Regions from separate parts of the Limnohabitans sp. TEGF002 genome, predicted to be linked through region 3. Evidence: predicted binding sites of a transcription regulator. Region 3 holds the regulator's gene; each other region holds the start of a gene.
What was found. The regulator FNR, encoded in region 3, switches genes on or off when oxygen is low (the NO sensors DNR and NnrR bind a similar motif). The targets are predictions, from matches to a motif close to TTGATNNNNATCAA.
Positions count from the first base shown of each region.

Region 1: cobA (uroporphyrinogen-III C-methyltransferase) is a predicted target of FNR. The motif match lies at 1,429-1,442, and genes of this name have one in related genera.
Region 2: ACZ5SR_RS00130 (fatty acid desaturase) is a predicted target of FNR. The motif match lies at 1,616-1,629, and genes of this name have one in related genera.

Region 1 is NZ_AP029224.1:1,346,391-1,349,664, forward strand. It holds gene ACZ5SR_RS06755 (BaiN/RdsA family NAD(P)/FAD-dependent oxidoreductase) at 1-482, opposite strand, end outside; gene cobA (uroporphyrinogen-III C-methyltransferase) at 568-1,353, opposite strand; gene ACZ5SR_RS06765 (substrate-binding domain-containing protein) at 1,486-2,175, opposite strand; gene tsaD (tRNA (adenosine(37)-N6)-threonylcarbamoyltransferase complex transferase subunit TsaD) at 2,286-3,274, shown strand, end outside.
Region 2 is NZ_AP029224.1:25,936-29,209, forward strand. It holds gene ACZ5SR_RS00125 (phosphoglycerate kinase) at 1-289, shown strand, start outside; gene ACZ5SR_RS00130 (fatty acid desaturase) at 443-1,558, opposite strand; gene pyk (pyruvate kinase) at 1,790-3,223, shown strand.
Region 3 is NZ_AP029224.1:1,889,052-1,892,325, forward strand. It holds gene hemN (oxygen-independent coproporphyrinogen III oxidase) at 1-1,097, opposite strand, end outside; gene fnr (fumarate/nitrate reduction transcriptional regulator Fnr) at 1,305-2,027, shown strand; gene ACZ5SR_RS09345 (hypothetical protein) at 2,065-2,301, opposite strand; gene ACZ5SR_RS09350 (nitrogen fixation protein FixH) at 2,319-2,603, opposite strand; gene ccoG (cytochrome c oxidase accessory protein CcoG) at 2,630-3,274, opposite strand, start outside.

The DNA of each region.
Region 1 (3,274 bases), 540 kb from region 3:
TGTACGGTGCCATCGCTGGTGTCCAGGGTGTAGCGTTGATTCTCTTCGGGTGGTTCTTGCACGGTTTCAACAGACCTGACGCTGCAGCCTGTGCGGATGTCTACCCCGCCAGCAGCACATTCGGCCAGCAACATGCGGATGATGTCTTCGGCGGAGTGGTCGCAAAACAACTGGCCTTGGTGCTTTTCATGGAAAGCGATGCCGTGCTTTTGCACCAGGCCTATGAAGTCTTGCGGCGTGTAGCGCGACAGGGCCGAGCGGCAAAAGTGTGGGTTTTGGCTGATGAAGTGCTTTTGTGGGGCCGACGCGTCGAGCAATCGGTTGGTGAAATTACAGCGCCCGCCGCCGGAGATGCGGATTTTTTCGGCGATCTTGTCGCTGTGGTCAATGACCAGCACCTTCAGGCCGCGTTGGCCCGCCACACCCGCGCAAAACAAACCGGCAGCCCCGGCCCCCACGATCACCACATCCCATGTCTTCATGGCTCAGGAGTGTAAGGGGCAGGGCAGTGCCAGCGGCCCAACGCACCATTCGCGAGCAGGGGCTCGCTCCCACTCCGGTCTCAGCTCAAGCTGCCCGTTGCGCAGCGGCATGTGGCTCGGTCTGCTGCCAACCCCGGGCCCCTTGCACCACGTCGCCCACCACAATGATGCTGGGGCTTTGGAGTTGTTCGCGATGCATGGTGTCGACCAATTCGCCCAGCGTGGTCAGCGCTTCGCGTTGTGTAGGCAAGCTGGCGTGCTGAACCACCGCCACAGGGGTGTCGCTGGGCAAGCCTTGCAGCAAACCTTGGCGGATGTGATCCAGGCTGCTCACACCCATGTAGATCACCAGCGTCAATTTGGCTTGGTGGGCGGTGGTGGCCAATTGCGCCCAGTCGGTGCCGCTGTCGCCGGGTTTGGCGTGGCCTGTCACAAACACCACGCCATGCGCATGTTCGCGGTGGGTGAGCGGTGCACCCAAGCTGCTCATGCCCGCCAGCCCCGAGGTGATGCCGTTGACCACGGCCACATCGATGCCCGCTTGGCGCAGGTGTTCCACCTCTTCACCGCCCCGACCAAAAATGAAGGGGTCGCCACCTTTGAGGCGCACCACCCGCTCACCTTCGTGGAAAGCGGTGATCATCAGTTTGTCAATGAAGGCTTGGGGCGTGCTCTGGCAGCCGCCGCGCTTGCCCACATGGATGATGCGTGCGGTGGGCGAGGCGTGGGCCAAGACGTCGTCGTTCACCAAGTCGTCCACCAACAGCACGGTGGCGTTGGCAATGGCTTTAACAGCTTTGAGGGTGAGCAGTTCCGGGTCACCGGGACCGGCACCCACAAGGGTGCAGCTGGGGGCAAGAAGTGCGGGCATAGGCGGTCAGAAATCGTCATCGGTATTCAATGCTTCCAATTTTCTGATCTATAGCTGACGCTTACAAATACATATTTGGCATAAGTCAAATGACGCAGGCCCAAGCCGGCGGTCCTGCCAAGGTGCCAGCGCTCAGGCCGTTTGCATGCCGTGCTGCAGCTTCAGCGGGGTGCAAGCTGCCGATACCCAAAACGCCAACAAGGCTTGCATCGCCTCGGGCTGGTTGCTGGTGGCCGCCACCGAGCCAGAGAACGTGGTGATGATCTCCACCGCCTGCGGCAGGCCGCCCGCGATGATGATGCCGGGCACGCCCAGCATTTCGCTCAGCTGCTGAAAGCCCAGCGCCACTTCGCCTTGGGCCACCAGCGAGCCCACGGGCACGCCAGGCTTGGCTTGCACGATGCGTGGTGCGATGGTCTCGGCAATGCCCCAGGCCTCGAACTGTTTGGCCAGTTGCACGCCGCTCGGGCCGGTGGAATAGCCCAGCGTGGGCGCGGCAAGAACAGCGGCTTTGAGCGCAGCTTCGGTCGAGATGTCCGGCACGGCTTGGCCCGCAGGCACGGCCACCGCCACGCCCGAGCGCACCAAGTCGGCGCGGCTGCCCGCCCGCACATGGCCGCTGGCCACCAGTTTGTCGATCGCGTCGCTGGCCAGCACCACGCCGTCAAAGGCTTCGCCTGCCTGTACGCGTTTGGCCGCATCGACCCCGCCGACCGACTCGACCTGGATGTGGATGCCCGGGGCCTGTGCTTTGTACAGCGCCACCAAGTCGGCCAGCAGCGGTTTGGTGGCCATGGAGGAGATCAGTCGGAGAGTGGTCATGTATCGGCTTTGAATGAGGGGCTGTTGTGGGAGCGACGAGAGCGCCTCTCCCACAAAGGATTATGGCCAAGGGCCAGGCCAGACCCCATGCGCCGCTTAAACTTGCTGTTATGCGAATTTTGGGTATCGAATCATCCTGCGACGAGACGGGTGTGGCCCTGGTGGAAACCACCGGGTCCGCCATGCCACGTCTGTTGTCACACGCGCTCTACAGCCAGATCGAGATGCACCAAGCCTATGGTGGCGTGGTGCCGGAGCTGGCCAGCCGCGACCATATCCGTCGTGTTTTGCCGCTCACGCGCCAGGTGCTGGCCGAGGCGTGTGCCACGTTGGCCGACATCGACGTGGTGGCCTACACACGCGGGCCTGGCTTGGCCGGAGCGCTCTTGGTGGGGTCGGGCGTGGCCTGTGCGCTGGCGGCGTCTTTGGGCAAGCCGGTGCTGGGCGTGCACCATTTGGAAGGGCATTTGCTCTCGCCTTTTTTGAGCGCCGATCCGCCCGAATTTCCCTTCATCGCCTTGTTGGTCTCAGGTGGCCACACCCAGCTCATGCGTGTGGACGGCGTGGGCCGTTACGAATTACTGGGCGAAACGATTGACGACGCTGCAGGCGAAGCCTTTGACAAATCGGCCAAGCTCATGGGCTTGCCTTACCCCGGAGGCCCGGGCCTCTCGCGACTGGCCGAGCAGGGCAACCCTGCGGCTTACAAGTTGCCTCGGCCGCTGCTGCACAGCGGCGATCTGGATTTTTCTTTTGCAGGACTCAAGACGGCGGTGCTCACCCAAAGCCAAAAAATCGGCCCTGCCGCCCACACCGAAGGCGCACCCGAGCGCGCCGACTTGGCCGCTTCGACCCAAGCAGCGATTGTGGAAGTGCTGGTCAAAAAATCCATGAACGCGCTCAAATCCAGTGGCATGAAGCGTCTGGTGGTGGCCGGTGGCGTGGGGGCCAACCGCGAGCTGCGGGCTCAGCTCAATGCCGCCTGCGCCAAAGCCAAGGTCCGAGTGCATTACCCTGAACTGCACTTGTGCACCGACAATGGCGCCATGATCGCCATGGCGGCGGCCATGCGTTTGCAAGCCGGGGCACAAACCGCCGA
Region 2 (3,274 bases), 1.3 Mb from region 3:
CAAGTTGGCGGCGCAGCTCAAACAAGCGGGCACGATTGTGTGGAATGGCCCGGTGGGCGTGTTCGAGTTCGACCAGTTTGCCAACGGCACCCAAGTGATCGCCCAGGCGATTGCCGAGTCCAGCGCCTTCAGCATCGCGGGTGGCGGTGACACGCTGGCCGCGATTGCCAAATACGGCATCGAAGAGCAGGTGGGCTACATCTCGACGGGCGGCGGCGCTTTCCTGGAAATCCTGGAAGGCAAGACCTTGCCCGCCTTTGAGATTTTGGCCAAACGCGCAGCAGGCTGAACGCGTTTCTCCCTTGTGGGAGCGAGCCCCCGCTCGCGAATGCTGGCCGGAGCCACTTCACATATTCGGCTGCAGGGGCAGCCTCCCACAAATGTTCTCCCCACAAAAAACCCCGCGATGCGGGGTTTTTTGTTGTTGAAGCCTAAGTCCTGGTCAGGCTTGAGCAGCCGGTGGCAGGTTGGCGCGCACGGGGCTGGTCATGTTGCCCTTGAAGTCGGTCCAGCATTCGCGGGTGAAGTCGTACATCTTGCAGTTCTTGGCGGTCTCGAAGTACCACTTCCAGGAGAAGGCTTGCACGATGATGCGACCAGGCAGCATTTCTTCGAGCTTGGTTTGCGCTTGCTTCAAGCGGTACAGCGGGATGCTCATGTCCACATGGTGGGCCGTGTGCTCCATGATGTGGTGCATCATGCCGCCGATGTTGAACGGGAAGGTCAGGTGCACGGTGGTCGACACAAACGGCGCAGCCTTGGTCCAAGCGGCCTTGTTGTCATGCCAGGACACCTTGACGTGGGTGTGGTGCACGTAAACCACAAAGCCGATCATGCTGTTCCAGAAGAAAAAGGGCACCACAAAACCCAGCAGCAAAGACAGCCAAACCGACTGGCCGGTGTACACAGCGGCGGCGGCGATGGTGGCGATCCAGAAGGCACCAAACAGGCTCACCAGCAGGCTGTCTTTGAAAAAGATGGGGCGGCGGGTGGGCATGTGGGTTTTGTTAGGGAAGAACTCGCGCTTCCACCAGATCTCGATCATGTAGTAAAGACCGGGGGCCCAGCCGCTGCGGTAGGCGCGCTCGAGCAGCTTTTGCATGGGGCTCAGGGCTTCAAACTCAGCGGCAGTCAGGGGTGTCCAGACGAAGTCCACGCCCTTGAGGTTGGTGTAGCCGTGGTGCACCACGTTGTGGCCGGTGTCCCACAGGCTGTAAGGCGTGAGCGAAGGCAAAAACGCGATGCGGCCCAGCACCTTGTTCAGTTCGCGGTGGGGCGTCAGGCTCTGGTGGCAGGCGTCATGGCCAATGATGAACAGGCGGCCAATCACGAAACCGGCGGCCAGGGCACACAGCACTTTGAGCCAGATCGACGCCAGCGCGATGGTGCCGGTGATCAGGGCGAAAAACAGCGCGTAGTCCAACACCAAAAGCGCAAAGGCCCGGACGGTGCTGCGCCCGGATAAAGGAATCAGCCACTCGCGCAGGGTCTTGCGGTGCGGCAAGGGCTGGTCAAGCCCGATGGGTTGGTCGGTCGTCGGTGTGTGCAATGCGGTCATGGTGCTTCTGTAAGAACAAGCTGAACCCAAGTTTAGTCGCCCAACCCTTTTTTGCGGCTGACAAGGATCAATTCAGGGGCTTGGGCAGGGGGAAATGGGTGGGCATGCAGGTTGGATGTGAGGGCCGCAGCCCACCACTGGGGTTTCCCATCAGGGAAACGGGGTCGAAAGAACCCGGTATGTAACCGATTCCGTGTGAGAATTGAAATCAAATTACATGGAGAGCATTGAATGTCCCGTCGCGCTACCAAGATTGTTGCCACCCTAGGCCCTGCTTCCAGCGATCCCGCCCTGCTCGAAGCCATGATCCGCGCTGGCGTGAACGTGGTTCGGCTCAATTTCAGCCACGGCAAGGCGCAAGACCATGTGGACCGTGCCCGTTTGGTGCGCGAAGCTTCGCAACGTGCGGGGCGCGAAGTGGCCATCATGGCCGACCTGCAGGGCCCCAAGATCCGCGTGGGCAAGTTTGCCGAGGGCAAAGTCATGCTGGAGCCGGGCCAGCCATTTGTGCTCGATGCCTCGCGCACCGAACCCGGCGACCTGCAAGGCGTGGGCCTCGATTACAAGGAATTGCCCCGTGACGTGAAAGCGGGCGATGTGCTGCTGCTCAACGACGGCCTGATTGTGCTCACCATCAATGCCGTCAAGGGCGAGCAAGTGCACACCACTGTCAAGCTGGGTGGTGAGCTGTCCAACAACAAGGGCATCAACAAACAAGGCGGCGGCCTCACGGCCCCTGCGTTGACCGCCAAGGACATGGACGACATCAAAACCGCCATGAGCCTGCGCGCCGACTACGTGGCTGTGAGCTTCCCCAAAAACGCCACCGACATGGAAATGGCCCGCCAGCTGTGCAATGTGGCCGGGGCCGAATACGGCCACAAGCCGGGCCTGATCGCCAAGATCGAACGCGCTGAAGCCATTCCGCACCTCGAAGCCATCCTCAAGGCCAGCGACGGCATCATGGTCGCCCGCGGTGATTTGGCCGTCGAAGTGGGCAACGCCGCTGTGCCCGCCCTGCAAAAACGCATGATCAAGCTGGCCAAGGTGCACGACAAGGTCGTCATCACCGCCACCCAGATGATGGAAAGCATGATCACCAACCCGGTGCCCACCCGCGCCGAGGTGTCCGATGTGGCCAACGCCGTGCTGGACGGCACCGATGCTGTGATGCTGAGCGCCGAAACGGCGGCGGGCAAATACCCGTTGGAGACGGTCGAAGAGATGGCCAAGATCTGCTTGGCAGCCGAGGGCGCGGAAGATGTGGAAATCGACGCCGATTTCAAAGGCCAGACTTTCAGCCGCATTGACCAGTCCATCGCCATGGGCGCTTTGTTCACCGCCAGCCATTTGGGCGCCAAGGCCATTGTGGCCATGACCGAATCCGGCTCCACCGCCTTGTGGATGAGCCGTCGTCGGGTGCACATACCGATTTATGCCCTCACCACCAAGCTGTCTTCTCAGCGCAAAATGGCCTTGTTCCGCAACGTCAGTCCTTTGTTGATGGACACCAGCGCTGACCGCGACACCGCTTTGGCCGAGGCTGAAAACCACCTGAAAAACCGTGGCATTGTCAGTTCAGGCGACGTGTACGCCATCACCTGCGGCGAGCCCATGGGCTCGCCTGGCGGCACCAACATGCTGAAAATTTGCAAGGTCGATTGAGTGTGATTCGCCATTCCGGGAGGGGGCGGTTCTGAGGTGTGTCAGGCCGAA
Region 3 (3,274 bases):
AGCGCCAAGCCCCGCACCACCGGCAAATGGCCTTGGTCAAGCAGATCGACGTACTCTTCCATGGTCTTGGCGTTCTGGCTGTAGGTCGAGCCAATGCGGCCAATCGAAGACACGCCCAGCGCAATCAGATCGCAATCGGCCTGCGTGCTGTAGCCCTGAAAATTGCGGTGCAAACGCCCCTGTCGTTTGGCCACAGCCAGAGCGTCATCGGGCAAAGCGAAGTGGTCCATGCCGATGTAGACATAGCCCGCATCGGTCAGCGCGTCGAGCGAGCGCGAGAGCATCGCCACCTTGGGGGCACCTGCTGGCAGCGCTTGCGCGTGAATGCGACGTTGCGGTTTAAAACGTTCGGGCAAGTGCGCATAGGCATACAGCGCAATGCGGTCAGGACGCAGACTTTTCACCTGCTCCAGCGTGCGGTCAAAAGACTCGGGCGTTTGCAGGGGCAAGCCGTAAATCAAATCGACATTGACCGATTCAAAACCGAGTCGGCGGGACGCCTCGACCAAGGCAAACACCTGGTCTGCAGGCTGGATGCGGTGCACGGCTTTTTGCACCGCAGGGTCAAAGTCCTGAACGCCAAAACTCAGGCGGTTGAAACCCAACTCGGCCAGAAACGCCAGCCGTTGCTCATTCACGGTGCGGGGATCCACTTCGACCGAATATTCACCACCCGGCACGAATTGGAAGTGCTCACGCAGCATGGCCATGAGTTGGCCTAACTCCTCGTCGCTCATGAAGGTGGGTGTGCCGCCGCCCAGATGCAATTGACTGACCGACTGGCCGCGCCCCAAATGGCGGGTGTGCAACTCGACCTCTTTGCGAAGGTAACGCAAATATTCCGTAGTCCGCTCTTTGTGTTTGGTGATGATTTTGTTGCAGGCGCAGTAATAGCAAAGCGATTCGCAAAACGGAATGTGCACATACAGCGACAGCGGTACTTGCTTGCCCACCGGGCCCGATTGGCGCTGTTTCAAGGCTTGCACGTAATCGGCCTCTCCAAAGGCTTCGACAAAGCGATCGGCTGTGGGGTAAGAGGTGTAGCGCGGGCCGGGCACGTCAAAGCGAGCCAGCAATTGCGGTGAGATGACGGACATGTGTCTGCCCCTTAATTCGAATGTAAACAGAACAAGGCCTCACTTTGCCTGCTTGCATCTGCTCATGTGTTGACTCAGGTCAAACCCTTTACCGGTTTTCGGGGATTTCTGGCAAGGACCGGGTATACCCTCAAATTCAGCGCTTGATTCGGTATAAGCTCAAGTCTTGATCCAAGGCAAATCCATTGCTCAACCAAGAGATAAACCATGAATCCCCAAGCCATCAAAGTCGCCTGCTCCAACTGCAATTTGCGCGAATTGTGCATGCCCATGGGCCTGAGCGACCATGACCTCAACCGCCTCGATGACCTCGTGGCCGTGCGCCGCAAAATCAAACGTGGCGACACCCTGTTCACTAACGGTGAAAAGTTCACGTCGCTCTACGCCATCCGCACCGGCTTCTTCAAAACCTGTCTGGCCACCGAAGACGGGCGCGATCAGGTCACGGGCTTTCAAATGGCGGGCGAGATCATTGGGCTGGACGGCATCGTGAACGACCAGCACAGCTGCGATGCGGTGGCACTCGAAGACGCCGAAGTCTGTGTCATGCCCTTTGACCGAATCGAAGAAATCTCGCGCGAAGTCACCGCTTTGCAGCACCACGTGCACAAGATCATGAGCCGAGAGATCGTGCGCGAGCATGGCGTGATGTTGCTTTTGGGCAGCATGCGGGCCGAAGAACGACTGGCCGCTTTTTTGCTGAATCTGGTGCAACGTTTGCACGCCCGAGGTTTCTCACAGTCCGAGCTGGTGCTGCGCATGACGCGCGAAGAAATTGGCAGCTACCTGGGCCTGAAGCTCGAAACCGTGAGCCGTACGTTTTCGAAGTTTGTGGAAGACGGCACCGTGGAAGTCAAGCAGCGCCACGTGCGCATTCTGGACACCGAGGGACTGCAGCGGCTGGTGAACAACACCTCACATTGCCACTGAGCCCTAGGCTCAAGCACTGAACAGGTGGTTCGGTGTCTTAACGGTTCACTTCAGCCGAGGACAGACCCAGCAGCGCAGTCAATGCGCTGGACACGATGGCCAAGGCCCAAAACGCAAAAAAGGCCAGCGTGTAAATTGCTTGCCTGGACAGGTCCAGGTCTTGCCCGAACCAATGCAGGTCGTGCGGATCCACAAACGCGAAGACCAAAACTTCCAGCAGTCCCGCCACCAAAAAAGCAGGCCAGGTGATCCACATCCAGCGTTGAGCGAGCATGGTGTCTCCTTTCGGAATCAGGGTTTGGTGGGTTCAGCAGCAGGCGCTTGCAGCGCAGCAGGCAACTCGCCCGTGGCCACATGGTTGCGTCCTTGCATGGCGGGGACATGGGTGATGCCCTGGCGCTCTTGCATGGCGGTGCGTGGCGTGACGTTGAGCACCGGATCGGGGTTGGTCGCGGCAATGTAGAACGTGATGAAACCAGCCACCACCACCACGGCGGGGCCACCAATGACCATCCACACCAATCCAAAACGCCACCAGGGTTGCCCCTCTTTGCTCACATTCAGAACCTTGTTCATGGCTGTCTTTCAAAAATAGGGGTCACTCAACGAGGGACCAGAAACACGGTTTTTTCGCTCAGCTGACCGACCGATTGGCCATCTGTCGATCGGGACTCGATGTGGAAATGGATCGGGTGCGAACCTGCGGGCGCTGCGTCGTAGGGCACTTGCAATCGCACGGACACCCATCGAGACTCGGTGGCCCCCACCTCCACCATCGGCTCAGTGGCCAGGGCCAGGCCCGGCAGACCCTCGACTTGCAACTGGAAAGTCAAGTTCTGCTCTGCCGCATTCATGATTTGCAAGCGGTACACGTTTTCAATTTTGCCGCCCACCACAATGCGGGCCATGGTGGCGCGGTCGCGCACGATGTCCACCTTGAACGGGTCTCGGTTCCACAAGGACACGCCAACACCAATGATGATGGCCCACAGCACAGTGGTGTAGACCAACACGCGAGGTCGGAAAATGCGCCGCAGCGTTTGCGCCCAGGCCCAGCCCTTGTCCATGGCGTTTTGCGTGGAGAACTTGATCAAGCCCCGCTCGTAGCCCACCTTGTCCATCACAGTGTCACACACGTCCACACAGGCGCCACAGCCAATGCATTCGTACTGCAAACCTTTGCGGATGTCGATGCCCGTGGGGCAGACCTGCACACACAAGGTGCAGTCCACACACGCGCCCAGCCC